3 regions of the Streptomyces sp. NPDC001852 genome follow, and region 3 is predicted to be linked to each of the others. Evidence: riboswitches for the same ligand, from Rfam matches in the RefSeq annotation. Region 3 holds a riboswitch; each other region holds the start of a gene.
The links. Region 3 has a riboswitch for cyclic di-AMP ahead of ACFYZB_RS05655 (transglycosylase family protein). Riboswitches for the same ligand answer to the same signal wherever they lie in the genome.

Region 1 (9,859 bases), on a different contig from region 3:
GGGTTGGCGAGGACCCGCAGGTAGGCCAGGACGTCCCGGACCTCCTTGCGCTCGTAGAAGCGGACACCGCCGACGACCTTGTAGGGCAGGCCGACGCGGATGAAGACCTCTTCGAAGACACGGGACTGTGCGTTGGTGCGGTAGAAGACGGCGACGTCACCGGCCTTGGCCTCGCCCGCGTCGACCAGGCGGTCTATCTCGTCGGCGACGAACTGGGCCTCGTCGTGCTCGGTGTCCGCGACGTAACCGGTGATCCGTGCGCCCTGGCCGGCGTTGGTCCACAGGTTCTTCGGGCGGCGGGACTCGTTGCGCTCGATGACCGCGTTGGCGGCGGACAGGATGGTCTGCGTGGAGCGGTAGTTCTGCTCCAGCAGGATCGTCGTCGCGTTCGGGTAGTCCTCCTCGAACTGCAGGATGTTGCGGATGGTCGCGCCCCGGAAGGCGTAGATCGACTGGTCCGCGTCACCCACGACGCACAGCTCGGCGGGCGGGAGGTCGTACTCGCCGGGCGGGGTGTCGCCCTCCTCGGCGGAGCGCTCCCCGGTGCCGACGAGCTCCCTCACCAGCGCGTACTGGGCGTGGTTGGTGTCCTGGTACTCGTCGACGAGGACGTGCCGGAAGCGGCGGCGGTAGTGCTCGGCCACGTCCGGGAAGGCACGCAGCAGGTTCACCGTCGTCATGATCAGGTCGTCGAAGTCGAGCGCGTTGGCCTCGCGCAGCCGCGACTGGTAGAGCGCGTAAGCCTGGGCGAGGGTCTTCTCGAAGCCGTCGGTGGCCTGGGCGGCGAAGTCCTCCTCGTCGATCAGCTCGTTCTTCAGGTTGCTGATCTTCGCGCTGAACGACTTCGGCGGGAAGCGCTTGGGGTCGAGGTCCAGATCGCGGCAGACCAGCGCCATCAGGCGCTTGCTGTCGGCGGCGTCGTAGATCGAGAACGACGACGTGAAGCCGAGCTTCTTCGACTCGCGGCGCAGGATGCGCACGCACGCGCTGTGGAAGGTCATCACCCACATCGCGTTCGCGCGCGGGCCGACGAGGTGCTCGACGCGCTCCTTCATCTCGCCCGCGGCCTTGTTGGTGAAGGTGATCGCGAGGACCTGGCCAGGGTGCACGTGCCGCTCGGCGAGCAGGTGGGCGATGCGGTGGGTGAGCACGCGGGTCTTGCCCGAGCCGGCGCCGGCGACGATGAGCAGCGGGGAGCCGGCGTGCACGACCGCGGCGCGCTGGTTGTCGTTCAGCCCCTCCAGCAGTGCCGCCGCGTCGAGCGCGGGGCGCGGGGCGCCGTCGCGGTAGTAGGCGTCCCGGTCCGGCGGCACGTCGAACTTCCCGCCGAACAGATCGTCCGGAAGCGGCTCCGGAGCGTGATCGTCCTCGGGCGGCGGATGTTCCTCCTCGTGCCCGCGAGGGGGCTGGAGGTCCGCCAGGAAGCTGTCGTCAAAGAGGCTGCTCATCGCTCTACGAGTCTAGGGCGCCCCACCGACAACCGTTCGCCGTCCCAGAAACCGACCGGCGCGGGCCAATGCGGAAAACCTTCCTTACGCTGCGGAATCACCCGATGACGCAGACGCGATTCCGGGCTCAGATCACGAAAATGTATCGGACATATCACGCACCAACCTTCACACTAGTCACACCAGTTGGCTAGGTTGCCGTCAGGCCGCGTGCGCGGCCTCCGCCGAGTCCGGCGCGCCCGCATGGCGCCCGGAGCCGGGGACCCACCGACTTTGGGGTGAATCGGCCGGCTCCCACCCGGGACGCCACCGTAGGGCAACCCTTCCGAACCACCGCCCGAACCCGACAGCTAACCCGGTAGGCGGCCCATTGGAAGGAGTCGCCTCCCTTGGCGTCGCACCGCAAGCCGCGCCCCGGCGGGACCATCGGAACGGGCCTTCGCACCCCCGCCCTCGCCACCGCCGCCCTCACCTCCATGGCCGTGCTCTCGCAGACCGCCGAGGCCGCCCCGAGTACCGATCACGCCAAGCCGAGCCTGGAGGAGGTCGAGAAGAAGGTCGACGACCTCTACCGCCAGGCGGAGTCGGCGACCGAGAAGTACGACGCGGCCAAGGAGCGGTCCGTCAGACAGCGGGGCCGCGTCGACGCCCTGCGCGACGACCTCGCCCGGCGCACGGCACGCCTCAACAAGGCCCGCGAAGAACTGGGTTCCTTCGCCGCGGCCCAGTACCGCACCGGCACCGCCGCTCCCGACACGGCCACCTTCCTGCTGGCGAACGACCCGCAGGACTACTTCGACCAGACGCAGCTGATGAACCGGCTGACCTCGCGGGAGAAGAGCGCGGTCGACGACTACATCGGCGAGCAGGCCGCAACCATGAAGAAGCGGCGGGAGGCCGCGGAGAGCCTGCAGACGCTAACCGACTCACAGCACGACCTGCAGACCGCCAAGTCCACCGTCCAGCAGAAGCTGGCCTCGGCGCGCGAGCTGCTGTCGCAGCTGACGGCCCAGGAGAAGGCCCGGCTGGCCGCCATCGAGCGGGAGCAGCAGCAGGAGGCGGCGCGCAAGGCGGCCGAGCTGGCGAAGCAACAGGCGGCCCAGCAGCAGGCCGGCTCGTCGTCGTCCTCGGGCACCGGCTCCGGCTCCGGCTCGACGGGCTCCGGCTCGACCGGATCCACGGCGTCCGGCTCGTACGACACGAAGGCCGAGAAGGCGATCGCCTTCGCCCGCGCGCAGATCGGCAAGCCGTATGTGTGGGGCGCCACCGGCCCGGACTCCTACGACTGCTCGGGCCTCACCCAGGCCGCCTGGAAGGCCGCCGGCGTCACGCTTCCGCGCACCACGTACGACCAGGTCAACGCAGGCACCACGGTCTCGCTCGCCGACGCGCGGCCAGGCGATCTGATCTTCTTCTACGACGACATCAGCCACGTCGGTGTCTACATAGGCAACGGCATGATGATCCACGCCCCGAAGCCGGGCGCGTACGTCCGCGAGGAGTCGATCTACTACGGCGGCGAGTCGATCATCCACAGCGTCGTACGACCGGGCTGACCATCCGCCCCCCGGACACGGCGGCCGGCCCCGTCACTTGCGCCGTCCACGCGCGCGTGCCGACGCATCACCGTCCCACGCGCGCGTGCCGGCGTCCTGGTCGCCTCCGGTGCGGCGCTCGCCGCCCCCGCCGGTGGCAGGGACGGATGACCGTCAGGTCCACAGGACGGCGATGAAGATGTTCGTCATGGTCAGCGTGCCGACGAGTCCGAACAGGCCCTTGTCGATCTTCTCCTCGTCACGCTTCACGTAGACCAGTCCAAGGATCACGACCAGCAGCGCCAGCTTGACGCCGATCTTGATGGTGTTGACGTGGTGGTCGTCGGCCTGGTTGAGACCGACCAGGGCCACGCCGGTGACCAGCATGGTCAGTGCGCCGTGCAGCATGCCGGGCACGAACCGGGCCGTGCCCTGGCCCATCGCCTTCATCTGGGTGAGGAAACCGCCGAGCAGCGCGGCGATGCCGATGATGTGCAGGCCGACGAAGAGATGGATGAGTACGTCCATGGGCCCGGAGCCTAACCAGGGGCCCAGCAGCCTCCTGTCACCGGCCCCGGCCACAGCGGTCGGCGAGCGCGCGGACGATCTTGCATATATGCGCCCCATAGCACCCGGAGCCTCGCCTCCGTCCCGCTTTCCGGGCTTCGGTCACCACGCTGCGTGAAGCCGACGACTCCAGACCGGCCGTGCGGTCACTTGCGGTCACATTCCGGTCCGTCGAGGCCAGTTCCGTACACTGCGTTACCCAGTCGTCACAGTCGGGCCTAGCGTCCTCCCCCAGGTGACCGGCTCCCCACCGCCGCCCGGGCCAGGGGCGGCCGTCGGCCACCACCGCCGAGAAGGTCCGGCGGTGGCCCGCTTCCCCTGTGCGGGCCGCCGCCGGACGCACGGACCTCTCGGTCGTGCGAGTCGTACGGAAGGACGTGACGGTCCAGGTGGCAGCGCACCGCAAGCCCCGGCAACGTTCGATGGGCGGGCATACGGCCCGGACGGCCGCCACACTCGCCCTGGCGGGCGCGGCCACCGCGACGGGGTTCGACGGGACGGGTCACGCCGAGCCACAGCTGACGCCGGCACAGGTGAAGGCCAAGGTGGACGAGCTGTACCAGGAGGCCGAGGCCGCGACCGAGACGTACGACGGCGTCAGGGAGAAGGCGGACGCGGCGCAGCGGCGGCTGAACGCGCTGCGGGACGAGACCGCCCGCAAGCAGCAACGGCTCAACACCGCCCGGGACGCACTGGGTTCGTTCGCGGCGGCGCAGTACCGCGAGGGCGGCTTCGCACCGACCTGGCAGCTGGCGCTGTCCGGCGACCCGGACCGGTACCTGGACGACGCCGCGTTCGTGGAGCGGGCCGGTGACCGGCAGGCCGCCGCCGTGTCCCAGGTGCGCGGACAGCTGCGGGAGATCGAGCAGTTGCGAGGCGCGGCGCGCATCGAGCTGACGTCGCTGCGGTCCCGGCAGGCCGAGCTGCGACGGCAGAAGAAGGCCATCACCGCCAAGCTGGACGCGGCCCGCCAACTGCTGGCGCAGCTCGCTCCACAGCAGCGGGCCCAGATCACCGGTGGTGACGTCACTCTGCCGGGACGTGCCTCCCGCTCGGCCTCGGACACCCGGGACGCGCTGGAGCAGGCCGGGACGGTCACCGCCCCGAACGCGCGCGCCGCGGCTGCCGTCGACTACGCCTACGCCAAGCTCGGCAGCCCCTATGTGTGGGGCGCGGCCGGCCCGAACGCCTTCGACTGCTCGGGGCTGGTGCAGGCCGCCTACCGCGCCGCCGGCATCTCCCTGCCGCGCACCACCTACGCCCAGATCGACGCGGGCCGACGCGTCTCCCGCTCCGAACTCCAGCCGGGGGACCTGGTGTTCTTCTACTCCGGGATCAGCCACGTCGGCATCTACGTGGGAGACGGACAGATCATCCACGCCCCGAACCCCTCGGCACCGGTCCGGCTGGCCCCCCTCGACCTGATGCCGTTCGCGGGGGCGACCCGGGTGGCCTAGGCCCGGCCCGCAGGGGTCAGACCAGCCGGCGGGCCGTCGCCCAGCGGGTCAGCTCGTGGCGGTTGGACAGCTGGAGCTTGCGCAGGACCGCCGAGACATGGGACTCGACGGTCTTCACCGAGATGAACAGCTGCTTGGCGATCTCCTTGTAGGCGTAGCCACGGGCGATCAGGCGGAGCACCTCGCGCTCGCGCTGGGTGAGGCGGTCCAGGTCCTCGTCCACGGGCGGGGCGTCGGTGGAGGCGAAGGCGTCCAGGACGAACCCGGCCAGGCGCGGGGAGAAGACGGCATCGCCCTCCTGGACCCGGAAGATGGAACCGACCAGGTCGGTGCCGGTGATGGTCTTGGTGACATAGCCGCGGGCGCCACCGCGGATCACGCCGATCACGTCCTCCGCCGCGTCCGACACGGACAGCGCGAGAAAGCGGACGGGCCGCTCGGCGTCCGCCATCAACGGCGCGCATCGGCGCAGCACTTCGACGCCGCCGCCGCCCGGCAGGTGGACATCGAGGAGGACCACCTCGGGCCGGGTGGCGGTGATGACGGTGACCGCCTGGTCGACGTCCGCGGCCTCGCCGACCACCTCCACGCCGGTCTCGGCGGTCTGCCCGATCTCTGCCTGGACGCCGGTGCGGAACATCCGGTGGTCGTCCACGAGCACCACCCGTACGTGCCGTCCGCCCGCGCCGCCGACAGCGCCGGACGCGGCCCCCTCGGGGGTGCCCGCCGTGCCGTTCGCCTCGGTCGCGTCGCTCATGACGTCTTCTCCGCCCTCTCCATCTCCAGCTCGACCTCCGTGCCACCGCCCGGCACGGACCGCAGCCGGGCCGTGCCGCCGTTGCGTTCCATGCGGCCGATGATCGATTCTCTGACGCCCATGCGGTCGGCGGGTATCGAGTCGAGGTCGAAGCCGGGCCCGCGGTCGCGCACGGACACGAACACCGTCCTCCCCTCGACTTCGGCATAGACCTGTACGGCGCCGCCCTCGCCACCGTACTTGGCGGCGTTCACCATTGCCTCACGCGCGGCCTGCATCTGCGCGCCGGTTCTCTCGTCCAGTGGGCAGTCGCCGACGACGACGACCTCGATGGGCACCCCGTGCTTGTCCTCCACCTCGGCGGCGTTGCGCCGGACCGCCTCGGCGACCGTGTCCGGCTCGTCGGCCTCGTCCCTGCCGGTGCCCTCCGGCTTGTACAGCCAGGTACGCAGGTCTCGCTCCTGGGCGCGGGCGAGGCGGCGCACCTCGCCCGCGTTGTCGGCGTTGCGCTGGATCAGGGTGAGGGTGTGCAGCACGGAGTCATGGACGTGGGCGGCGACCTCGGCACGCTCCTGGGCGCGGATGCGCATCAGGCGTTCCTCGGACAGGTCCTGGGTCATGCGGACCAGATAGGGGCCGGCGAGAAGCGTGATGCCGACGAGGACGGCGAGGGCCGCCTGCAGGACCGCGCCGAGATGGGCGGCCGAGCCCTGCAGCACGAAGATGGCGGACACACCGGCCGTGACGAGCAGGACACCGCCGGCCGCGCGCAGCAGGGTGAGGGTGCGGCGCCGGCGTCCGACCTCGACCCAGCGGGCCCGGCGGGCGTTGTCGGCCTGACGCCAGACGAGGGCGACACCGGCCGCGACGAGGACGGCGGGCAGCAGATACGCCTTGGCCGCGCTGGTCGGATTGACGCTGCCCACGAAGACCATGGACACGATGACCATGAGGAGCAGGGCGACGATCTGCCCGCGGTCCGGCTTGCGGGCCACGAGTCTGCGGCGGCCGCCCGGCGCGGTCTCCGTGGCGACCAGTGGTGGCTTGTGGTCTCCCACGCCACCGACGCCGAGCGGGACGAAGAACCAGAACGCCGCGTACAGCAGCGCGCCGAGGCCGTTGGCCATGAAAAGGCCGACGAACGCGAGTCGCACCCAGATGACGGGCAGCCCGAGATGCCCGGCGAGGCCCCGCGCCACTCCGCCGAGCCAGCGTCCGTCGCTGCTGCGGTAGAGCTTGCGCGGCGGCCGCGGGTCGTCGACTGGCAGGCTTGCGGCTTCCGGCATGCCAACGATGGTCACATGCCCGGCGGGGCCAGGCATCAGGGTCGGCCCCCGAGACGCCCCTGATCTTCCTCGGGGCCCGGTCGGGGAGGACCGGGCAGGGGCGGCCGCGGGCGGCTCGAACGGTTCCCCGCCTCGTGTCAGGGCCGATTTCAGGGTTCGGCCAGGGTCGTCCCGACTGCCGCGGCGGCGGCCGGGCCGTCACCATGGACGCATGACGGATCACGAGCACGCCGCGACGGGTCCGGGACCCGGCACCGGCCCGCGCCCGGCCCCGGGCACCGGACCGACGGATGCCGCGCCCGCCGCGACGCAGAAGACGGGAGCGGCCGGCGCCGGCGCCGATACGCACGCCGACGCACTGCAGCGGGATCAGGAGCAGCACGGCGCCGGAGCCCCCGAGGGGTTCCGCCGTGACCGCGGGCACAAGATGATCGCGGGCGTGTGCGCGGGCCTCGGCCGGCACACCGACATGGACCCGGTGGTCTTCCGGATCACCCTCGCCGTGCTGTCCGCGACCGGCGGCATCGGCCTCATCTTCTACGGCTTCGCCTGGCTGCTGGTGCCGTACGAGGACGAGGAGGAGAACGAGGTCCGCAAGCTGCTGACGGGCCGGGTCGACGGCCAGGCGCTCGCCGCGGTGCTGTTCGCCCTGGTCGGCTGCGGCGTCCTCCTGACCATGCTGAGAAACGGCGGGGTGCTGGCCTTCGCCGTGGTGCTCTCCCTGCTGCTGGCGGGCGCCGGGTACTGGTCGCGGCGCCGCGGCGCCACCGATCCCGACCCGCTCGCCGCCCAGGCCGCCGCCGACGCGCCGCCGGAGGCCCAGGCGCCGCCGGTCGTCGCGATCTACCCGTCGTGGTGGCGGGACCCGATCGTCAAGGACGGCAGCCACGTCGGCGGCACGGGCTATCTGTGGGGGCCCGGCGACGCGCGCAACCGGGACCTCACCTCGGTGCTCGACGTCGGCATCGCCACTCCCTGGACGCACCCCGGTGCCATACAGCAGCCGCAGCCGAGTGCGCCCCCGAGACCGCGCGGCCCGCGCTGGATCGGCGGCTGGGTGTTCCTGCTCGCCCTGGTGGCGGGCGGCCTGGGCACGGGGCTCACGTGGGACACCCACCCGCTGGGCACCAGCCTGCAGACCGGTCTGGCGTGCGCCCTGGCGGTCTTCGGCCTGGGCATCACGATCAGCGCGTTCCTCGGCCGCACGGGAGCCGGGACGGTCTTCCTGGCGATCGTCACGGCGGCGCTGCTCGCCGGGGCGGCGGCCATGCCCAAGGACATCACCACCCGCTGGAGGGACACCGCCTGGACGCCCGCCGCGACGGCCCAGGTACGGCCGGCGTACGACCTCGGCACCGGGCGCGGCACGCTGGACCTGAGCCGGGTCCGTCCGGGCAAGGGGCGGACGGTCGCGACGGACGCCCACGTGGGCGCGGGACAGCTGAAGGTGATCGTGCCGGCGGACGCGACCGTGCGGATGGACATCGAGGTGGGCGTCGGAGACATCCGGTTGCCCGGGGACAGCAGGAAGGACGTGGACGTGCAGCCGCGCAGGCTCAAGAACGTGACGCTGGCGCCGGCCAAGGGCGCCAAGGCCACGGGCACGCTGGACCTCACGTTGAAGGTCGGTGTGGGACAGGTGGAGGTCGATCGTGCTGCGTCATGAGTTCCAGCCCGGGAAGCTGGTCGCCGGTCTCTTCGTCACCGCCACCGGTGTGGTCTTCGCGGGAGACGCGGCCGGCCTGTGGGAGACGTCGTGGTTCGCGGTCGTGCCGCTGATCGTGGGTGGCCTGTTCCTCGCCGGTGCCACGGCGGCCGTGGCCCGGGGCATACGGAGACGGGGCGACGCCGAAAGCCGCTGACGGCCGAGATCCAGCGGGACGCCGGGGTCCGGCTGTCGGTGGGTGGTCGGCAGTGGGTGAGTGGCCGACCGCCGTGGGTGTCCGGTGTCGGCTAGCGGTAGCCGCCCAGTCGCTGTCGGCGGCGGGCTCGCCAGGCCGCGTCCACGGAGAGATAGGGCGCGCCGGCGAGGATCAGGGGGATCCAGGCCATGAAGTAGGCGAGATCGTTGCCGTAGTAGTAGGGGGTCGTCGACCAGCTGACCGTCATCCACAGGCTGAACGAGATCAGCGCGCCGCCGAGCGCCGCCAGCCGGGCGAGCAGACCGAGCAGGGTGCCGATGCCGACGGCCAGTTCACCGAGGGCGATGGCGTAGCCGAAGCCGACCGGGGCCTTCAGGGCCAGGTCGACCAGGGCCGGGATGGCGGCGGAGTCGCGGGCCGAGCGCATGGTGTCGCCGATGGACCCGGCGCCGCCGGACTTCAGGAAGGAGCTGCTGGTGAGCTTGTCCAGGCTGGCGTAGATGAAGGTGACGCCGAGGAAGACGCGCAACGGCAGCAGGGCGTAGTGGGCGGCGGTGTCCCGCCATCCGCCCGAACCGTTCAGCCGGTTCATGTGCGTGTCCGTCCGCATGCCGTGAGTCATCGTCGCCGACCGCCTCTCGCCCGCAGTTCCGCCCCCTCACTTTGACCATACGTACGACAAGGAGGAGCAGTTCAATCCCAACCCGGATGTTTTTCCGGATTTCGGCCCCTCGTGCGAGGAGGCCGGGCGGGGTCGTCGGGCTCCGCTCGGACGCGGCCCAGGATCTGCCGCACCGGGCGGCCGAGTACCCGGCCGACGGTGGCCGGTTCCTCGGGCGTGAGCAGAGGGCGCTGCGGATTCAGGCGGCGATCTCGAAGCGGGCGAAACCGCACGGCCAGTCGTAGCCCCGCCGGTCCAGGGAGGTGTCGGTGGTGCAGAAGGGGGT
Region 2 (9,859 bases), on a different contig from region 3:
CGCCGAGCGCGCGGTCCGGCGCGTCGGTGACACTGCCGACGTCGTCCCGCTCGGCCCCGACCTCGACTGGCGGGCCCTGCTGACCCACCTGCACGAGGTGCGCGGCATCGGGCGGCTGATGGTCGAGGGCGGCGGCACGGTCCACACCCAGCTGCTGCAGCTGGGCCTCGCCGACGAGCTCCAGCTGGTCCTCGCGCCCCTGTTCGTCGGCGACCCCGGCGCGCCCCGCCTGTTCGGCCCCGGCGGCTACCAGGCCGGCCGGCTGCGCCTGACCGAGACCCGCCGCATCGAGGACGTGGTCCTCATGCGCTACGAGCCCACGGCCCCCGGCACGGGCGCGGTCGCCACCGCCGCCGACCGTCACTGGCTGCGGACCGCCTGCGAGCTCGCCGCCCAGTGCCCGCCGTCCACGACGGCGTTCAGCGTCGGCGCGGTGGTGGTCGGGGCCGACGGCACGGAGCTGGCCCGTGGCCACTCCCGGGAGGGCGGGGATCCAGTGGTCCACGCGGAGGAGGCCGCGCTGGCGAAGATCGACCCGGCGGATCCCCGGCTGGGCGGCGCCACCGTCTACAGCAGCCTGGAGCCCTGCGCCCGGCGGGCCTCGCGGCCCGCGCCCTGTGCCGAGCTGATTCTCCGGGCGGGGGTGCGCAGGGTGGTCACGGCGTGGCAGGAGCCGGACACGTTCGTGGCGGGGGCCGATGGGACGGGGGTCCTGGTCGAGGGAGGTGCCGAGGTGGTCGTACTGCCTGAGCTCGCGGGACTCGCCAAGGCGCCGAACAGGCACCTGCTGGGCTGAGGCCCGGCCGGGCCGGAAAACACTCAGGGCCTGGAATCCAGTGGATTCCAGGCCCTGAGCCTTCAGTAGCGGGGACAGGATTTGAACCTGCGACCTCTGGGTTATGAGCCCAGCGAGCTACCGAGCTGCTCCACCCCGCGTCGTTGTGACTCCAGAGTACCCCATGCTCAGGGCGGCATGCACACCGCTTTCCCCGGGTGGTTGATCGTCTTCACGGAGGGTGACCGGACGACCGCCCTCCGCATAACATCTGAGACACCATCAAAAACGCCGACGCTCATGAACCATGGCCAACTCGCCCGATTTGCAGTGCTCCTGCCCTATTGGTCCACGGTCGAAAAGGTTAATGATCAAGCCGAACGGCTTGGAAAGTGACTCTCAGGTCTATTAACGTTCGATAACGCAGCGCGGTCGTCCCAGCCGTCACAAGAGGCGGCTCCGTGCGCACGCGCCGAATCCCGCGAGGGAACCGGGGAACCACCACCTTTGGGGTGAATCGCGCGAATGCCACAGTTGGTATACGCGCGTAGGAGACCTTCCTGCTCCGAACCCGTCAGCTAACCCGGTAGGCGGCGGAAGGAAAGGAGTACGCCCGAGTGGCGTCCAACCGGCCCGCCCCAGAAGCCCCGTTCGTGCCCTCGCAAGCCCAGCCGGAGACCTTCGGCTACGGCGCCTACCGCGCCGAGGAGGGGCCCTGGGAGGAGTGGAACCCCACCGAGGACTCCGTCGCCGCGGCCCGTGGCCGGCACCGCGTCGCCAAGCAGCGCGGCGGCTTCGCGCGCAGCTCCACCGTCCTCGGCGTCGGCGTGATGGCCGCGGTCGGCGCGGGCGGCATGGCCAGCGCCAACACCGGCAAGCCGCCGGTCTCCATATCCCTGCCGGACCTGGACTCCGTCGAGCACATCTTCGGCGGCGGCTCCTCCGACGCGCACCAGGCCACCGCCACCGGCCTCAGCAAGGTCGGCGTGAGCACCGACAGCGCCGACAGCAGCAACGCCGGCGAGGCCCTGCGCAACCGGATCATGGCCCAGGCCGAGCAGCAGAAGGGCCAGGCGAACAGCAAGGTCACCGCCGCCGCGATCGCCGCGGCCGACCAGCAGACCGCCGACGCCGCCGCCAAGGCGGAGAAGGAGGCCGCCGCCAAGGCCGCCGACGCCAAGCAGCAGGCGGAGGCCGACGCCAAGAAGGCCGCCGAGGTCAAGCGGCTGGCCGAGGAGTACACGCTGCCGGTCGTCTCGTACACGATCACCGGCACCTTCGGGCAGCCCGGCGCCATGTGGTCCTCCGGCTACCACACCGGCCTCGACTTCGCCGCCCCGACCGGCACCCTCATCAAGGCCGTGCACAGCGGCACGGTCACCCAGGCCGGCTGGGCCGGCGCCTACGGCTACCGCACCGTCATCACCCTGGACGACGGCACCGAGCTCTGGTTCTGCCACCAGTCCTCGATCAACGTCTCCGTCGGCCAGAAGGTCTCCACCGGTCAGGTCATCGGCCGGGTCGGCGCCACCGGCAACGTCACCGGCCCGCACCTGCACCTGGAGGTCCACCCGAACGGCCAGGCCACGGCCATCGACCCGGCGCCCTGGCTGCGCGACAAGGGCCTCAACCCCTGAGCCCGACTGCTCCGTCCGCGGGATCCCGGCGCCGACGGTGGAATGCGATCATCCACCGTCGGCGTTGACTTGGAGCATGACTTCTCTGCGCACACTCGGTTCCTCCGACCTCGAGGTCTTCCCGCTCTGCCTCGGCGGCAACGTCTTCGGCTGGACCGCCGACGAGGAGACCTCCTTCGCCGTCCTCGACGCCTACACGGAGGCCGGCGGCAACTTCATCGACACCGCCGACTCCTACTCGGCGTGGATCCAGGGCCACAAGGGCGGCGAGTCCGAGACGATCATCGGCAAGTGGGTCAAGGCCCGCGGCAACCGTGACCGCGTCGTCATCGCCACCAAGGTCAGCCAGCACCCCGAGTTCCAGGGCCTGTCCGCCGCCAACATCAAGGCCGCCGCCGACGCCTCCCTGCGCCGCCTGGACACCGACCACATCGACCTCTACTACACCCACTTCGACAAGCCCGAGATCCCGGTCGAGGAGATCATCGGCGCGCTGGACGAGCTGGTGAGGGCGGGCAAGGTCCGCCAGATCGGCGCCTCCAACATCAGCCCCGAGCGCCTGCAGGCCTCCCTGGACTTCTCCGACCGCGAGGGACTGGCCCGCTATGTCGCCCTCCAGCCCCACTACAACCTCGTCTCGCGCGACACCTACGAGGGCCCGCTGCAGGACCTGGCCGCCAGGGAGGGGCTGTCCGCGGTGTCCTACTTCTCGCTGGCCTCGGGCTTCCTGACCGGCAAGTACCGCCCCGGCACCAAGGTCGACAGCGCCCGTGCGAGCCGGGCCCAGGAGTACGCGGAGTCCGAGCGCGGCCAGAAGGTCCTGGCGGCCCTGGACGAGGTCGCCGCCGCGCATGACGCCCCCGTCGCCCGGGTCGCCCTCGCGTGGCTCGCGGCCCAGCCGACGATCACGGCACCGATCGCCTCGGCCCGCACGGTGGACCAGCTCCCAGCCCTCCTGGACGTGGTGGGCCTGAAGCTGACGCCGGAGGAGGTGCAGAAGCTGACGGACGCCTCGGCCTAGGGCATCCTGTCCCGGATTCCGGCGGTGCCGGACTCTCCGCGACCCGGCCGGCTACGACCGATACGGGTTGTACGCGGAGTACGGCGCCGCCGGATACCCGTACGCCGGTCCGGACGCCGCAGGCATCTGCACCGCCGGATACCCGTGACCCGGCCCCGGCGCCGCGGGCGACGCCGCCCAGCGGACCGGGACCGGAAGCGACGCCCTGGCGGCATACTCCAAGGCCGGCCGGGCGAGCCCCCGCCGCTTCCACAGCTCGTCCAGCAGCTCCCGCTCCCGTACGACGAAGTCGGCGCCGGCCTTCCCCTTGCGCCCCCGGTGCCGCAGAAAGGCGAGCGAGGTGGCGTAGGCCTCGTACTGCGCCACCGCGCGCGCCGCCGGCCGGCCGCCGTGGTGCCGGGCGAAGTCACGGGCCGTCCGGCGCGCCCGCATCGACCCGAGCGCGAACGGCTCGGCCGGTCCCAGCCACCCGGCCAGCACATACGCCGGCAGCTCCTCCCGTACGGTCCGCAGTTCCCGCTGCCGCGTGAAGATCGCGAGCCAGGTCAGCAGCCCGAACACGGGCACCATGAAGCCACCGTAGACGGCGAAGAATCCGAACTCGCCGAAGGTGGAGGAGCCGTTCCAGAAGGCGTGCATGCTCATCGCGAGCAGCAGACCGCAGACCGGCAGCAGCGCCCGCCGGGCGCGCTGCCGCTCGGCGGAGAGCGCGGCGATGCCGAAGCCGAGGCCGGTGAGGGTGGTGAACAGAGGGTGCGCGAACGGGGACATCACGATGCGCACGAAGAAGGTGGCGGCGGTGACGGAGGCGATGCCGCGGCCGCCGCTCATCTGGTCGGCGCCGAAGGCCGTACCCAGGTAGAGGATGTTCTCGGTGAACGCGAACCCGGTGGCGGTGATGCCCGCTATCACCACCCCGTCGACGATCCCCGTGAAGTCACGTCTGCGGAAGAGGAAGACGAGCAGAACGGCGGCGGCCTTGGCGGACTCCTCCACGATGGGCGCTATCACCGTGGCGCCGAGGGTGTCGGCGCCGGCCGGATCGGCGGTGGCGGTGGCTATCCACTTGGTCGCGAAGCTGTTGGCGACGATGGCGATCAGCGCCGCCGCGCACGCTCCCCAGGCGAAGGCGAAGACCAGGTTCCGCCAGGGGCCGGGCTCCACCCGGTCCAGCCACCGGAACGCGGCTATCAGCCACGGCACGGGCAGCACGGCGAGGGCGAGCCCGACGAGAAACCCCTCGGTGCCGGTCTGCCTGCGCACCAGCGCGAGGATGACGAGCCCGGACAGCGCGAGCAGGGTGATCAGCGCTCCGTACCGCACCCACCTGCGCTGCCACCAGTGCGGATGGCGCAGCGGAAGCGGCCCGTGGGGGCCCGGGGGATACGTCGGGAACGGAGGACTGGTGGCCACGGCATCGACCCTAACGGTGGCGGGACGAGGGGCTGGAGCGGTTTATCGGTCCTGAAGCGGTTCGCGTGCTTGACCCGCTCGGTCTGCCCGCTCCTGGTGCGGTACGCGCCGGAAGAGCAGATCGTTCACCACATGTCCCTTGTCCAGTCCCTGGCCCTCGAAACGGGTCAGCGGCCGGAACGCGGGGCGCGTCGCGAAACCGCCGTCCGCCTGCGTGTTCTCGAAGTCGGGATGCGCGGTGAGCACCTCGAGCATCTGCTCGGCGTACGGTTCCCAGTCGGTCGCGCAGTGCACGAGCGCGCCGGGTCTCAGCCGGGTCGCGGCGAGCGTCAGGAACTCGGGCTGGATCAGCCGCCGCTTGTGGTGCCGCTTCTTGGGCCAGGGGTCCGGGAAGTACACCCGCAGCCCGTCGAGCGCGTCGGGGGTGAGCATCTCCCGGAGCAGGATGATCGCGTCCCCGTTGCCCACCCGGACGTTGGACAGACCGTCGCGGTCGGCGAGACCCAGCAGATTGCCCTGGCCCGGGGTGTGCACGTCGACGGCGAGGATGTTGGTGTCCGGGTCGGCGGCGGCCATCTGCGCGGTGGCCTCGCCCATCCCGAACCCGATCTCCAGCACGACCGGCCGGTCGTTCCCGAACAGCTCACGCAGGTCGATGACCCGCTGCCCGTCGATGTCCAGCCCCCACGTGGGCCACAGCCGCTGCAGCGCGTCCGCCTGTCCCGCGGTCACCCTGCTCCGCCGTGGCTGGAAACTCCGGATCCGCCGCTCGAAGTGCGACCCGGCGGGATCGGCCTTGGGCCCGTCCGGAAACCGCGGCTCCCCCTTGGCCCGGGTGTGCCGGACGGACACGCCGGGGGTGTGGGGGGCCGGCGAGGCGGTTTCGGGAACGTTCAGGAACTCAGACACAGTGCTTCCGATTTTACGGGGCCCTACGAGGTGGCCCTCCCGAGCATGTCCAGCACCCGGCGTCCGACCTCGCGCCCGATCGGCAGCGAAGCGGTGGCCGCGGGCGAGGGTGCGTTCAGCACATGCACGGTCCGCGCCCCTTCGCGGATGAGGAAGTCGTCCACCAGCGTCCCGTCCCGCAACACCGCCTGCGCCCGCACCCCGGCAGGGGCCCGCACCAGGTCGTCCGCCTCCGCCCCGGGCAGCAGCCTGCGCACCGCCTCCAGGAACGCCCCCTTCGACAGCGAGCGGTGCAGCTCCCCCGCGCCGTATCTCCAGTGCCGCCGGGCGATCGCCCACGAACCCGGCCACGTCACGGTCCCGGCCAGCTCCCGGGGTCGTACGACCCGCCAGCCGTACCCCTCCCGGGCGAGCGCCGGCACCGCGTTCGGTCCGATGTGCACGCCCCCGTCGATCCCGCGCGTCAGGTGCACCCCGAGGAACGGGAAGGCCGGGTCCGGCACCGGATACACCAGCCCGCGCACCAGCTCCGGCCGCGCCAGCTCGTAGTACTCCCCGCGGAACGGCACGATCCGCACCTCGGGCTCGTCGCCGGTCAGCCGCGCGATCTCGTCGCAGTACAGCCCGGCGCAGTTCACCAGCACGCGCGCGCGTACGACGTCGCCGCCCGAGGTGAGGACGGCCACGCCCCGCTCCGGCCGCCGGTCGACCCGGACGACCCGGGCGCCGTACCGGATCTCGGCGCCGGAGGCCTGCGCCAGCTGCCGGGCGACGCCGACGAAGTCGCACACGCCCGTCGTGCCGACGTGTATGGCGGCCAGCCCGCGTACCTCGGGTTCGTACTCACCGATCTGTGCGGAGCCCAGTTCCCGCACCGGTATGCCGTTCTCCCGGCCCCGCTGCACGAGCGCGTGCAGCCGGGGCAGCTCCTCCCGCTCGGTGGCGACGATCAGCTTTCCGGTGACGGCGTGCGCGATGCCGTACTCCGCGCAGAACTTGACCATCTCGGCGGCGCCCCGCACCGCGTACCGCGCCTTGAGGGAGCCCGGCCGGTAGTAGATCCCGCTGTGGATGACCCCGCTGTTGCGCCCCGTCTGGTGCCGGGCCGGCCCCGGCTCCTTCTCCAGCACGGTGACCGCCGTGCCCGGTGCGGCCCGCGTGATCGCATACGCCGTGGACAGCCCGACGATCCCCCCACCGACCACGAGCACATCACAGTCGTACGCCCCGACCGGCACCTGCACCACCTCCCACCTCGATAGTGCACTGCGCCACTGACAACGCCTTCAAACGCCCGTGTGACGGTTCTCAGGCCGGAGCCATCAGCAGCGGACGGGCCCGCTCCCGCAGCTCCACCACCCTCGGCTCGTCCCCGTACGGTTCCAGCCGGTGCAGCAGGTCCTTCACGTACTCGGTCGTGCGCGCCGACGAGATCCGCCCGGCCACCTCCACGGCCCGCACCCCCTGCTCGCAGGCGGCGTCGAGGTTGCCGGACTCCAGCTCGGCGACGGCCGAGACGACCAGCCGCAGCCCGTGCGACCGCACGAACTCCTCGGTCGGCTTCGACAGCGCCTGTTCCGTGAACCGCCGCACCTGCCGAGGCGCCTTCAGGTCCCGGTAGCACTCGGCCGCATCTGCAGCAAACCGGTCATACCCATAAAAACCAAGCCAAGAAGGATCGTTGTCGCCCTCCCGGGACCGCTCGAGCCATCCCTCGGCCGCCTTCAGCGCCGCACCCGCCGCCTGGGCGTCCCCGGCACGCGCGTGTGCCCGCGCCTCCACCAGCCGGAAGAAACTCATCGTCCGCGCGGTCGCCAGCCCCCGGTTCCGCTCCAGCGCGGCCTGCGCCAGGTCGACCCCCTCGTCGCCGAAGCCGCGGTACGTCGCCTGCAGCGACATGGAGGCCAGCACATAGCCGCCCAGCGGTACGTCCGCCGCCGCGCGCGCGAGGCGCAGCGCCTGGATGTAGTACCGCTGCGCCGCCTCCTGCTGGCCGGTGTCGAAGGCCATCCACCCGGCGAGCCGGGTGAGTTCGGCGGAGGCGCCGAAGAGCGCGCGGCCGACCTCGTCGGAGTAGGAGCCGAGCAGCAGCGGCGCCGCCTCCACCCGCAGGCACTCCGGGACCATCGACGAACGCCAGTCCCCGCCGCCGTACTTGGAGTCCCAGCGCCTGGCGTCCTCGGCGGCCTCCCGCAGCTTCTGCACGTCGCTGTGGCCGACTTTGATCGGTGCGCCGGAGCCCTCGGCGGAGCCCGCCTCCCGCGCGACCGAGCTGTCGGCGGGGGTTATCAGCCATCGTGAGGCGGGCGTTGCGTATGCGCTCACCGCGAACGATCCCGCGAGCGACTGCCAGATGCCGCCGGAGCCGGCCCGGCGCCCGGCGAGGTCGAGACGGTACAGCTCCGTCGCCGACCTCACCGCCTGTCCTACGTCTCTGGGGAAGGCGAGGCCCACTTCGGGCGCGGGATCCGCGTCCGCCAGGCCGATCTCGTGGAGCGGCACCGGGCGGCCGAGCTTCTGGCCGATGGCGGCCGCGATGAGGTGCGGTGCCGCGCCCTGCGGCACCATCCCCTTCGACACCCAGCGCGCCACCGAGGTCTTGTCGTAGCGAAGAGTCAACCCGCGCTGCGCCCCAAGGTCGTTGACGCGCCGTGCGAGTCCTGCGTTGCTGATTCCCGCGAGGGCGAGAACGGCGCCGAGCTTTTCGTTCGGCCCGCGTTGCTCCCTGGACATGCGCCACCCCTCGACACAGACGGCTGCCGCGCTGGCATAACCACGCGGCATTCGTAAACCCAGCGTAGTTCGCCGCATCCCAAGCGTTAAGGGGCATTGTTCCGGATGGCGGGATTGTGGTCCGTACGGAAGTACGGTCCTGTACGCACCGTGCACGGCCTGTCGCCGCGTGCCCCCGGCCGTGTGGCCGTGCGCCCGTCCGTGCGCTCTTCTCCGGCCATCTGGGGAGCGGTTCCATGGCTCTTGCGTGGGTCGGCCCGCTGTACTGGATCCAGTGGGCTGGGGGACACCGCCACCTTCATCCCCGCGGGTGGCGGACCGGTCCGGGAGGCGATGCCCGCCTCCCGGACTGTGCGCGTGTTCGCGCCGCCGCGCGCTCCGCAGGCCTGTACGGAGCGTGCTCAAGTCCGCCATCGCTCAGCGAATTTGGCCGAAAATCGCCCCCGCCTGTCGCGGTCGACATGTGCTCCGACCATGCAACTTGAGGGCGTGAAGGGTGCTTTGAGGGAGCGTACGGGGGGCGCATTCGAGTCGCACCGCCCGCATGCCCGCCGGGCATTTCCCTCGATCGAAGCCGGTGCCGTCGCCCTTCCACAACGCGCCTCTCGTGGCAGCATGGGGATCCGGTTCGTACGGTGCACTGTTGTCCACAGCCTGTGGAGGCGTCGATGCGGTGGTTGGTGGGTTGGAGCAGCACCGCCGCGGGCGCCGCCGGGATCGGCACCGCGGGTGCCACCGGTTACGACGGCGAGACCCTGCACCCGGTCGGCTCCCAGCTGCTGTGGGGCGACCCGGATCCGCTGTGGGCCGTCGGCGACTGGCGCCCGGACGAGGTGCGCCTGGTCAAGGCCGACGGGGACAACCGCCTCGCCGTCCTCGGCATCTGCGGCGCCTCCGACGAGGAGCTGCGGCGCGGCCTGTTCACCGCGCGCGGGGGCGCCCTGCGCCATCTGACCGCCTGGCCGGGCAGCTACACGGCCGTCGTCAAGGTCGGCCGCCGCATCACCGTCTGCGGCGATCTCGCGGGCGCCCGCCCGGTGTTCCACACCCCCTGGGCCGGTGGCACCGCCTACGCCACCGCCGCGCTGCCCCTCGCCGACCTCATCGAGGCCAACCTCGACTTCGCCCACCTCGCCGCACTGCTCGCCGCCCCGGACGTACCGGCCGCGCTGCGCGACACCACCCCGTACGAGGGCGTACGGCGCATTCCGCCGGGGCACGCGCTCGTGCTGCGTGCCGGGGCGCGCGAGATCGCCGGGTATGAGCCGGTCGCCTCCCTCGCCGTCGCCGCGCCCCCAGCCGAGCCCGACCGTGCCGTGGACGCCGTACGGGACGCCCTGGTGGAGGCGGTGCGCACCCGGCTGTCGGCGC
Region 3 (9,859 bases):
GCCGATCGTGCACCGCGACCTCAAGCCGCGCAACGTGATGGTGAAGCAGGACGGCACGGTCACCGTGCTCGACCTGGGCGTGGCCTCGGTGATGGACACCGACACCACCCGCCTCACCCACACCGGCTCCCCGATCGGCTCGCCCGCCTACATGGCACCGGAGCAGGCGATGGGCGGCGCCGTCGGCCCTTACACCGACCTGTACGCGCTCGGTGTGCTGATGCACGAACTGCTCAGCGGCGACGTGCCGTTCGCGGGTTCCACGGCGCTCGGGGTACTGCACCGGCACCTGTACGAGCCCCCGCAGCCGGTGCGCCGGATCCGCCCCGAGGTCCCCGAGGCGCTGGAGGCGCTCGTGCTGCGGCTGCTCGCCAAGGACCCGCAGCACCGGCCGGCGTCCGCGCAGGAGGTGTACGAGGACCTGGCGGCGCTCCTGCCCGCGCGCGGGACCCCCACCGGGGCTCCCTTGGACCCCACACGCCCCTTCCTGCGCCCGCACGCCCCCTGGCCGGACCGCGCGCGGACCCCCGCGCCCCAGCCCGCCCCCGTCGCGCCGGCGCCGCCGGTGGCCGGGAAGCCCGACGTCGCCGCCGCCGTGGACGAGGTCAAGCGCCTGCTGGGGGAGGGGCGCATCACCCAGGCCGTGGACATCCTGGGCGCGATCCTGCCCGCCGCCGCCGAACAGCACGGCGAGCACTCCCCGGTCGTACGCACCCTGCGCAAGCAGTACGCGGCCACGCTCATGGACGACGGCCAGTACCGGCGCGCGCTGCCCGAGCTGCGCCGCCTCGCCGACGAACGCGCCGCCGAGGCCGGCCAGGCCGACCCGCAGTCCCTGCGCTACCGCTACGAGGCCGCGCAGTGCCTGGAGCAGCTGGGCCAGCCGGCCGCCGCGCTCGCCGAGTACCGCGCGCTGCTGCCGTACTACGAGAACCAGTACGTCTCCGGCGACCCGCAGCTCGCCCACGACGTCCGCCGGCGCATCGGCCATCTGCTGCTCGCCCTCGGCGACCGGCCGTCCGCCCACGACACCCTCGCCCGGCTGCTGATGGACGTGGAGCGGCTGCACGGCCCCGGTCATCCGATGGCCATGGAGATCCGGCGCACGCTCCAGTGGCTGGGGCAGGTGCGGGGCTAGCGGGGGCGGTTGATACGTTGCGCTTCGCTCAGCAAGGCGACGTACGACAGGGGTGGGGATCATGGCTGGCCACCGGCAGTCCAAGAAGCACAGACACATCACGTGGGCCGTGGCCGGGGCGGCCGTGGTCGCCGGGGCCGGCATCGCCGCCCAGACCTCCATGGCCGCCACCGTCTGGCCGGCGCAGAAGACGTTCACCGGCCGGGCGTTCGACACCTGCGCCGCGCCCTCGCTGTCGGCGATGAAGGCCTGGCACACCGGCTTCTACGGCGCCGCCGCCGTCTATGTGGGCGGCAAGAACCGCGGCTGCTCCCAGCCCAACCTCACCGCCTCCTGGGTGAAGTCGGTCAGTTCCCTGGGCTGGAAGCTGATCCCGCTCTACGTCGGCGCACAGCCGCCCTGCCAGTCCGGTTCCAACCCGGAGAAGCTGACCGCCTCCACCGCCGCCTCCCTCGGAGCCTCGGACGCCGCCGACGCCGTGGCCAAGGCGTCCGCGCTCGGCATGAAGGCGGGCAGTCCGGTGTACCTGGACATGGAGGCGTACGACATCACCAACGCGGCGTGCAACGACGCCGTGCTGACGTACGTGCGCGCCTTCGACAAGGGGCTGCACGCCAAGACGTACCGCACCGGCTTCTACGGTTTCACCAGCTCCAGCGCCAAGGCCATCGCCACCGCCAAGGACAGGACCGACCTGCCGGGCAACCTCTGGTACGCGCTGTGGGACAAGCAGAACACCACCACCGCGGACTGGCCGTGGGGCTCGACCCAGTACACCGATCACAGCCGCGGCCACCAGTACCTGGTCAACAGCAAGGAGACGAGCAACGGCTACACGATCACCGTGGACCGTGACGCGTGGGACGGTCCGGTGGCGATCACCGGCTGACCCCGGACGCCGTCCGGGGGGCGCGGCGGTGCCCGAAGTGGCGGTGAATCGTTGGTCGAATGGGTTGGCCGGAGCAGTGCCACTGCCTACCATCGATCACCGCAAGACTTTGTGCACCGTCGCACAATCTCCCCTTGGAGGTTTCCTTGCACCGCCGCCGTCGCACCGCGCTCGTCCTCACCGCCGCGATCGCCGCCGCGGCACCCCTGCTGACCGCCTGCGGAAACGATGCGCACCCGGGCGCCGCGGCCGTCGTCGGAGGGCAGCGGATCACCGTCGCCCAGCTGGAGAGCCGGGTCGACGAGGTCCGCAGGGCACAGCGGGCCGCGGTGCCGGACGAGACCCAGTACCAGCAGGTCCTCGCCTCCACCAGCAGCCTGACCCGGGACACCCTGCACAACATGGTCCTCGACCGGGTGCTGCACCGCGCCGCGCAGGACGCCGGCATCACGGTCAGCCGCAAGGAGGTCGAGCAGATGCGCGCCGGGCTGGAGCAGCAGGCCGGCGGCGCCAAGGGGCTGCAGACCGCCTGGCTGCAGAAGTACGGCATCGCGCCCGCCCGCCTCGACGACAACCTCCGGCTCCAGCTGGAGGCGCAGAAGCTGGCCGGGCAGCTCGGCACCGACACCTCCCAGCCCGCCTTCTGGAAGGCGCTGTCCAAGGCCTCCAAGGAACTCCACATCGCCCTCAACCCGCGCTACGGCACCTGGGACGTGCAGAAGAGCAGCCGGGTGGACGCCAAGACGCCGTGGGTACGGGAGGTCACGACGACGTCGGGCGGACAGCCGGTGACGGCGTAGCGGCACGGCGGGGCCGGGCGCCGGGGCGGTACGGCAGCATGGCGAGCTGCTGTCATACGATCACATGATCGCCCGCGGCCTGTGGACAACCGAATCCGCTCCCTGCCGCCGTGGGTTACGTTCGGATCGTGAACGCATCCCGCCCCGACCTCGCCCCCGCCGCCGACCCCGGTCGCATCGTCCTGCTCACCACCAGCCACCGGGTCGCCCCCGGCCTGCTGTCCTGGCCCGCCTGGCAGGCCCTGCGCACCGCCGACGCCGTGCTGTGCGCGGACGGAGCGCATCCGCAGCTGCCCTATCTGCGGGAGGCCGGGATAGAGGTGGAGGCGGCTTCCCCCACCGCGCAGGAACTGGTCGACGCCTGCGCCGGCGGGCGGACGGTGGTGGTCGTGGCCACCGGTGAGGGGGAGCCCGCGCTCACCGACGGCCTGGCCCGGCTGGCCGGCTCCGGCCGCGTCTCCATGCCCGAGCTGGAACTGCTCCCGGCCTCCTACGACCTGCCCGGCGCCCGCCTGCTGGACCTCGTGCAGGTCATGGACCGCATTCGCGCCGAGTGCCCCTGGTCGTCCCGGCAGACCCACCAGGGCCTCGCCAAGTACGGCATCGAGGAGGCGTACGAGCTGGTCGAGGCGATCGAGGCCGGTGACCGCGAGGAGCTGCGCGAGGAGCTGGGCGACGTCCTGCTCCAAGTCGTCTTCCACTCCCGCATCGCCGAGGAGCACCCGGACACGCCGTTCTCCATAGACGACGTGGCCGGCGGCATCGTCGCCAAGCTCGTCCACCGGCACCCGCATGTCTTCGGCGACGAGAAGGCCGAGACACCGGAGGACGTCAAGGAACACTGGCTGCGCACCAAGGCCGAGGAGAAGCGGCGCACGTCGGTCACGGAGGGCGTGCCGCTCGGCCAGCCCGGCCTGGCCCTCGCCGCCAAGCTCTCCTCCCGCGCGCGTACGGCAGGTCTCGACGTGCCGCTCCCGCAGGGCGAGGACATCGGCTATCGGCTGCTGGCCCTGGCGGCCCGCGCCGAGGCGGAGGGCGTGGACCCCGAGGCGGCCCTGCGCGCGGCGGCCCGTGCCTACCGGGACGCCATCCGGGAGGCGGAGGGAATCACCCCCGAGCCGACGACCGCGGCCTCCGGCCCCCACCAGGACGCGGAGGCCCACCGCGACCCGGCGGAAGAGGATGCCCCATAGGCGGTACGCACGGCTCCCGGCGCCCGGGTCCACCGGGATCCCGCGGAGCATGGCGTGCCGGAGGCGGTACGCACATGGTTCCTGGCGGCCGGGTCCACCGGGATCCCGCGGACGAGGACGCGCCCCAGGCGGTACGCACGGCTCCCGGTGACCAGATCCGCGGGTCCCCACGGAGGAGGACGTGCCGGAGGCGCTACCCACAGCTCCCGGCGACCGGGCTCACCGGACCCCGCGGACGAGGACCCGCCGGAGGCGATACGCGCGGCTCCCGGCGACCGGGTGCACCGGGACCCCGCGGAGCAGGACGCGCCTCAGGCGATACCCACAGCCCACGGCCCACCAGGACGCGGAGGCTTACCCGGATCCGGATACCGTCGAGGAGTGACCGACCAGCCCCACCCGCAGGCCGCCCCCGAGCCCGTCGCCGGCTCGGCACCGGACCCCGCCTCCTCCGCCCCCGAGCCCGTCGCCGGCTCGGCACCGGACCCCGCCTCCTCCGCTCCCGACCTGTTCACCTGGGAGTTCGCCACCGACCCCTACCCCGCTTACGCCTGGCTGCGCGAGCACGCGCCGGTGCACCGGACGCGGTTGCCCAGCGGTGTCGAGGCCTGGCTGGTCACGCGGTACGCCGATGCCAGGCAGGCCCTCGCCGACCAGCGGCTGAGCAAGAACCCGGCGCATCACGACGAGCCCGCGCACGCCAAGGGAAAGACCGGCATCCCCGGCGAGCGCAAGGCCGAGCTGATGACGCATCTGCTGAACATCGACCCGCCGGACCACACCCGGCTGCGGCGGCTCGTCAGCAAGGCGTTCACGCCGCGCCGGGTCGCCGAGTTCGCGCCCCGGGTGCAGGAGCTGACCGACCGCCTCATCGACCGGTTCGCGACGAAGGGCTCCGCCGACCTCATCCACGAGTTCGCCTTCCCGCTGCCCATCTACGCCATCTGCGACCTGCTCGGCGTCCCGCGCGAGGACCAGGACGACTTCCGGGACTGGGCCGGGATGATGATCCGGCACGGCGGAGGGCCGCGCGGCGGAGTCGCACGGTCGGTCAAGAAGATGCGCGGCTACCTCGCCGAGCTGATCCACAGGAAGCGCGAGGCCCTGCCCGCCGAGCCCGCGCCCGGCGAGGACCTCATCTCCGGCCTCATCCGCGCCTCCGACCACGGCGAGCACCTCACCGAGAACGAGGCCGCCGCGATGGCCTTCATCCTGCTCTTCGCCGGTTTCGAGACCACCGTGAACCTGATCGGCAACGGCACCTACGCCCTGCTCACCCACCCCGCCCAGCGCGAGCGCCTCCAGGACTCCCTGGCCAGGAAGGAGAAGGACCTCCTGGAGACCGGGGTCGAGGAACTCCTGCGCTACGACGGCCCGGTGGAGCTGGCCACCTGGCGGTTCGCCACCGAGCCGCTCACCATCGGCGGGCAGGACATCGCGCCGGGGGATCCGGTGCTGGTGGTGCTCGCGGCGGCGGACCGGGACCCGCAGCGGTTCGCCGATCCGGACGTGCTGGACCTCGCTCGCCGCGACAACCAGCACCTCGGATACGGCCACGGCATCCACTACTGCCTCGGCGCGCCGCTCGCCCGGCTGGAGGGCCAGACCGCGCTCGCCACCCTGCTCACCCGCCTGCCCGACCTGCGGCTCGCCGCCGATCCGGCCGACCTGAGGTGGCGGGGCGGGCTCATCATGCGGGGCCTGCGCACCCTGCCGGTGGAGTTCACGCCGGTTCCGGCGGGCGCCGGCGGTCAGTAGTCCAGGCCCGCGAACCAGTCGCCGCGGCCGCCGGGCGTCAGGTCGAGGAGGTGCCAGACGGGGTTGAGGAGGTCGATGCCGCGCTGGTCGATGTCCTCGGCCATGCGCGGGTGGGCGGAGTAGAAGTGGCGGACCGTGCCGTCCGGGTCCCGGGTGAAGACGGACACGGTGGAGTCCTGCACTCCGTCCTCGTCCTCGCTGCCCAGGTCGTACTTGAAGGTGCTGTCCCCGGCACTGAGCAGGCGCAGCCGGGACCAGCCGCGGCCTCGGGCGTGCCGGCGCAGGACGGGCGGGTCGGCGGCCGCGAGGACGACGAGGTCGGCGTTCTGGGCGACGTGGTGGGCGACGCCGTTGAAGCCGTCGATCCACAGGGTGCACATCGGACACGGGTCGGTCTGCCGTTTGCCGTACATGAAGTGGTAGACGATCAACGGCCGGCCGGGGCCGGAGAACAGCTCGCTCAGTCTGACCTCGCGGACGGGGGTGTCGCCCGCGTCGAGGTCGGCGGGGCCTTCGAGGAAGACGTGGTCGCCGACGGCGGCGCCCTGCGGCAGCGCCCTGCGCAGGGCCGCGACCCTCTCTCGGTGGCGCATGAGTTCGATCTCGGCGTCGCGGAGTTCCTCGCGTGCGGCGAGGTAGTCCGCGGACTCGCCGGGCAGCCGGGTCTGGCGCGCCATCGTGTCCTCCTGGACGTCAAGCCCCCCGGTTCATGTCGGGTCCTATGGTTGCGGCCGCGCCGCGCGCCGGGCGTGAGGCACCGCCGTTCCCGTCGGGTGACAAAGCGGGCAGGAGGGGAGGATCGGGTGCAGGCAGGGGGGAGATGACAAACCTTCAACTCCGTGATCTTCACGTGATCTGCGCGGCATTAACTTGTGACAAGTGATCGTCTGCCGATACGTTCACCCATCAGCGTGGCGAGGGGCACCAGTTCGCCTCGCCGGTCCTGCTGTCGCACGAAAGGCTTCCGCATGCTCTCCGGGAACGGTCGTCACCGTCGCCCCCGTCAGGCTCCTGCCCTCCTCGTCGCGGCCGGGGTGACCGGCTCCGCCATCGCCATCCCGCTGCTCGGCGCCGCCAGTGCCAGCGCGGCCGACGGCACCACCTGGGACAAGGTCGCCGAGTGCGAGAGCGGCGGTTCCTGGAGCGCGGACACCGGAAACGGCTACTACGGCGGTCTGCAGATCTCGCTGGACGACTGGGACAAGTACGGCGGCACGCAGTACGCCGAGAGCGCCGACCAGGCCAGCCGCTCCCAGCAGATAGCCGTCGCCGAGAAGATCCTCGCGGACCAGGGCACCAAGCCGTGGGCGATGTGCGCGCTGACCGCCGGGCTGACCTCCGGCTCCGCCTCGGTCGACGTCGACACCGGCGTCGGCGGCTCCGGCAACGGCGACGGGTCGAGTGGTGCGTCCGGCTCGGCCGACGGCTCCGACTCGTCCGGTCTGCCGGATTCGTCCGCGTCCGACTCCGGTTCGAGTTCGGGCTCGGACTCCGGCTCCCAGACCGCCTCCGGTTCGGCCTCCTCCGGCTCCCCCTCGGACTCGAGCGCCACGCCGGCCCCGAGCCCGAGCAAGGACGCCACCGGGACCCCCGCTGCGACCGGCGGCCCCACCGGAACCGGCACCCCCAAGTCCGACAAGACCGACAAGTCCGGCTCGTATGACAGTGGAAGCCCTCAGGGGGGCGGTAGCTCTCCCGCGGCGACACCCGGTACCGACAACTCGGACAATCAGCAGCAGAGTGCCGGTTCTTGGAGCCTGATCGACACCGGCGCACTCGGCAGTGGCGGACGCCACCGCGGCGACAGTGCGGACGAAAGCGTGACAAACGGTCAGAACGCCACCTCTTCCGGCCGTCATGCCGTTCATGGGCCGGCCACCTACACCGTCCACGAGGGCGACTCCCTCGCCTCCATCGCCGACTCCCTTGGTGTCGACGGCGGGTGGCACGCGCTCTATGAGGCCAACAAGAAGGTCATCGGCGCCGACCCCGACCACATCACCGCCGGTCAGACCCTGAAAATCCATGCCGAAAACGGCGAGGGCTAGCGGGAGTTGACGCCCCACTTCGCGGCTGATGTCCGGTTTGGCGAAAGTGTGGGATGAGTCTCAGAAGCCCTGATCGTCTTTGAAATTCCGTCGATCGCATGTCTACGGTCAGGACCGCTCGTCACCACGAGCCCCGGGACTCGCAACGCCGAATCCTGCCAGCGGGTTGCCCGGGAACAGTCGTCGCGTCAAGCGCCGTAGGCAGGAGCGGGGGACCCAAGGTAGGCGCCGGGCCCAGCGGTTGACGCTGGACCGGCTAGGGGTGAAGCCGCGCCTCGCGAGAGCGAGCGTGCGGCCGGGCAACTCAACCGGCCCGAACCCGACAGCTCACCTCGCAGGCGTCGGTGAGGGGATCGATCCATGCTGTTTTCCGGCAAGGGCAAGCACCGTCGTCCGTCCAAGGCCGTCCGCGCCATCACGCTCGCCGGTGTCACCGGCGCCGCCGTCGCCGCCCCGCTGATGGCGGCCGGCAACGCCTCCGCCGCCACCGCCTCCGAGTGGGACGCGGTCGCCCAGTGCGAGTCGGGCGGCAACTGGTCCATCAACACCGGCAACGGCTTCTACGGCGGTCTGCAGTTCACCAACTCCACCTGGGCCGCGTACGGCGGCACCGCCTACGCCGCGCGTGCCGACCTCGCCACCAAGGCGCAGCAGATAGCCGTCGCCGAGAAGGTCCTCGCGGGTCAGGGCAAGGGCGCCTGGCCGGTCTGCGGCACGGGCCTGTCCTCCGCCGCCTACAGCGGCTCGGCCCCGACCGCCTCGACGAAGTCCGCGCCGAGCACGAGCACCCGCTCCACCGACCAGCAGGCCGCCACCCGCTCCACCACGCGCACGGCCCCGAAGGCGAGCAAGACCGTCACCACCCCGACCGGCAAGAAGGTCAAGAAGGGCGACGGCGAGTACAAGGTCGTCACGGGCGACACCCTCAGCGCCATCGCCGAGAAGCACCACGTGGCCGGCGGCTGGCAGAAGCTGTTCCAGCTGAACAAGGACATCGTCCAGGACGCGAACCTCATCTACCCGGGCCAGCAGCTGCACCTGAAGTGACACCCGGCTCCGAACGGACCCACAGTGCCCTCACATCCCCGGCCCGCACACTGAAGGCCTCGTGAGGGCCACCCCCGTCCCCACGGGCTCCCCGCCCCGGCGCGTGTTCCCCCGTACGCGCCGGGGCGGGGTCTTTTTCTGCCCCTTTCCCGAGGGCCTCCGCCCCCTTTTCTTCGTGCCTCGTACACCCACCCTTTGTTCCGCTGGTGAACAATGGGTACCGTCTGCGTGTCCCTCCCCGTCCACGGGACGGTCGGTCGGTGGCCGGCGCCCCCGGGACGGTTAGGCTCTAGGCGCAAGGCACAGCCGTAAGGCACACAGCCCCGTACTTCCAGCGTCACATCCAAGAAGGAGATGCTCGTGCCGTCCATCGACGTCGTCGTAGCCCGGGAAATCCTGGACTCCCGAGGCAACCCCACGGTCGAGGTCGAGGTCGGCCTCGACGACGGCAGCACGGGTCGTGCCGCCGTCCCGTCCGGCGCCTCCACCGGCGCCTTCGAGGCCATCGAGCTGCGCGACGGTGACCCCAACCGTTACCTGGGCAAGGGTGTCGAGAAGGCCGTCCTCGCCGTCATCGAGCAGATCGGCCCGGAGCTGGTCGGCTACGACGCCACCGAGCAGCGCCTGATCGACCAGGCCATGTTCGACCTGGACGCCACCGACAACAAGGGCTCCCTCGGCGCCAACGCCATCCTCGGCGTCTCCCTCGCCGTCGCCCACGCCGCCTCCGAGGCGTCCGACCTCCCCCTCTTCCGCTACCTGGGCGGCCCGAACGCGCACCTGCTGCCGGTGCCGATGATGAACATCCTCAACGGCGGCTCGCACGCGGACTCCAACGTGGACATCCAGGAGTTCATGATCGCCCCGATCGGCGCGGAGTCCTTCTCCGAGGCCCTGCGCTGGGGCGCCGAGGTCTACCACACCCTGAAGAAGGTCCTGAAGAGCAAGGGCCTGGCCACCGGCCTCGGCGACGAGGGCGGCTTCGC

Region 1: linked by a shared signal. The riboswitch ahead of ACFYZB_RS17650 (NlpC/P60 family protein) and the one ahead of ACFYZB_RS05655 (transglycosylase family protein) in region 3 are both predicted to bind cyclic di-AMP.
Region 2: linked by a shared signal. The riboswitch ahead of ACFYZB_RS36755 (M23 family metallopeptidase) and the one ahead of ACFYZB_RS05655 (transglycosylase family protein) in region 3 are both predicted to bind cyclic di-AMP.

What each region holds. Positions count from the first base shown of each region.
Region 1 covers NZ_JBIATN010000009.1:137,053-146,911, forward strand. The annotation lists gene pcrA (DNA helicase PcrA) at 1-1,448, opposite strand, end outside; cyclic di-AMP (ydaO/yuaA leader) riboswitch at 1,661-1,830, shown strand; gene ACFYZB_RS17650 (NlpC/P60 family protein) at 1,838-3,004, shown strand; gene ACFYZB_RS17655 (hypothetical protein) at 3,158-3,511, opposite strand; gene ACFYZB_RS17660 (NlpC/P60 family protein) at 3,940-5,007, shown strand; gene ACFYZB_RS17665 (LuxR C-terminal-related transcriptional regulator) at 5,024-5,764, opposite strand; gene ACFYZB_RS17670 (PspC domain-containing protein) at 5,761-7,086, opposite strand; gene ACFYZB_RS17675 (PspC domain-containing protein) at 7,262-8,716, shown strand; gene ACFYZB_RS17680 (hypothetical protein) at 8,703-8,912, shown strand; gene ACFYZB_RS17685 (DoxX family membrane protein) at 9,004-9,534, opposite strand.
Region 2 covers NZ_JBIATN010000029.1:102,053-111,911, forward strand. The annotation lists gene ACFYZB_RS36745 (dihydrofolate reductase family protein) at 1-796, shown strand, start outside; tRNA gene ACFYZB_RS36750 (tRNA-Met) at 863-936, opposite strand; cyclic di-AMP (ydaO/yuaA leader) riboswitch at 1,236-1,385, shown strand; gene ACFYZB_RS36755 (M23 family metallopeptidase) at 1,393-2,412, shown strand; gene ACFYZB_RS36760 (aldo/keto reductase) at 2,489-3,433, shown strand; gene ACFYZB_RS36765 (PrsW family glutamic-type intramembrane protease) at 3,485-4,846, opposite strand; gene trmB (tRNA (guanosine(46)-N7)-methyltransferase TrmB) at 4,889-5,755, opposite strand; gene lhgO (L-2-hydroxyglutarate oxidase) at 5,779-7,002, opposite strand; gene ACFYZB_RS36780 (MFS transporter) at 7,064-8,488, opposite strand; gene ACFYZB_RS36785 (asparagine synthase-related protein) at 9,157-9,859, shown strand, end outside.
Region 3 covers NZ_JBIATN010000003.1:68,043-77,901, reverse strand. The annotation lists gene ACFYZB_RS05690 (serine/threonine-protein kinase) at 1-1,138, shown strand, start outside; gene ACFYZB_RS05685 (glycoside hydrolase domain-containing protein) at 1,200-2,027, shown strand; gene ACFYZB_RS05680 (SurA N-terminal domain-containing protein) at 2,174-2,827, shown strand; gene ACFYZB_RS05675 (nucleoside triphosphate pyrophosphohydrolase) at 2,956-4,020, shown strand; gene ACFYZB_RS05670 (cytochrome P450) at 4,402-5,778, shown strand; gene ACFYZB_RS05665 (DUF899 family protein) at 5,772-6,455, opposite strand; gene ACFYZB_RS05660 (transglycosylase family protein) at 6,747-7,826, shown strand; cyclic di-AMP (ydaO/yuaA leader) riboswitch at 8,010-8,182, shown strand; gene ACFYZB_RS05655 (transglycosylase family protein) at 8,187-8,873, shown strand; gene eno (phosphopyruvate hydratase) at 9,228-9,859, shown strand, end outside.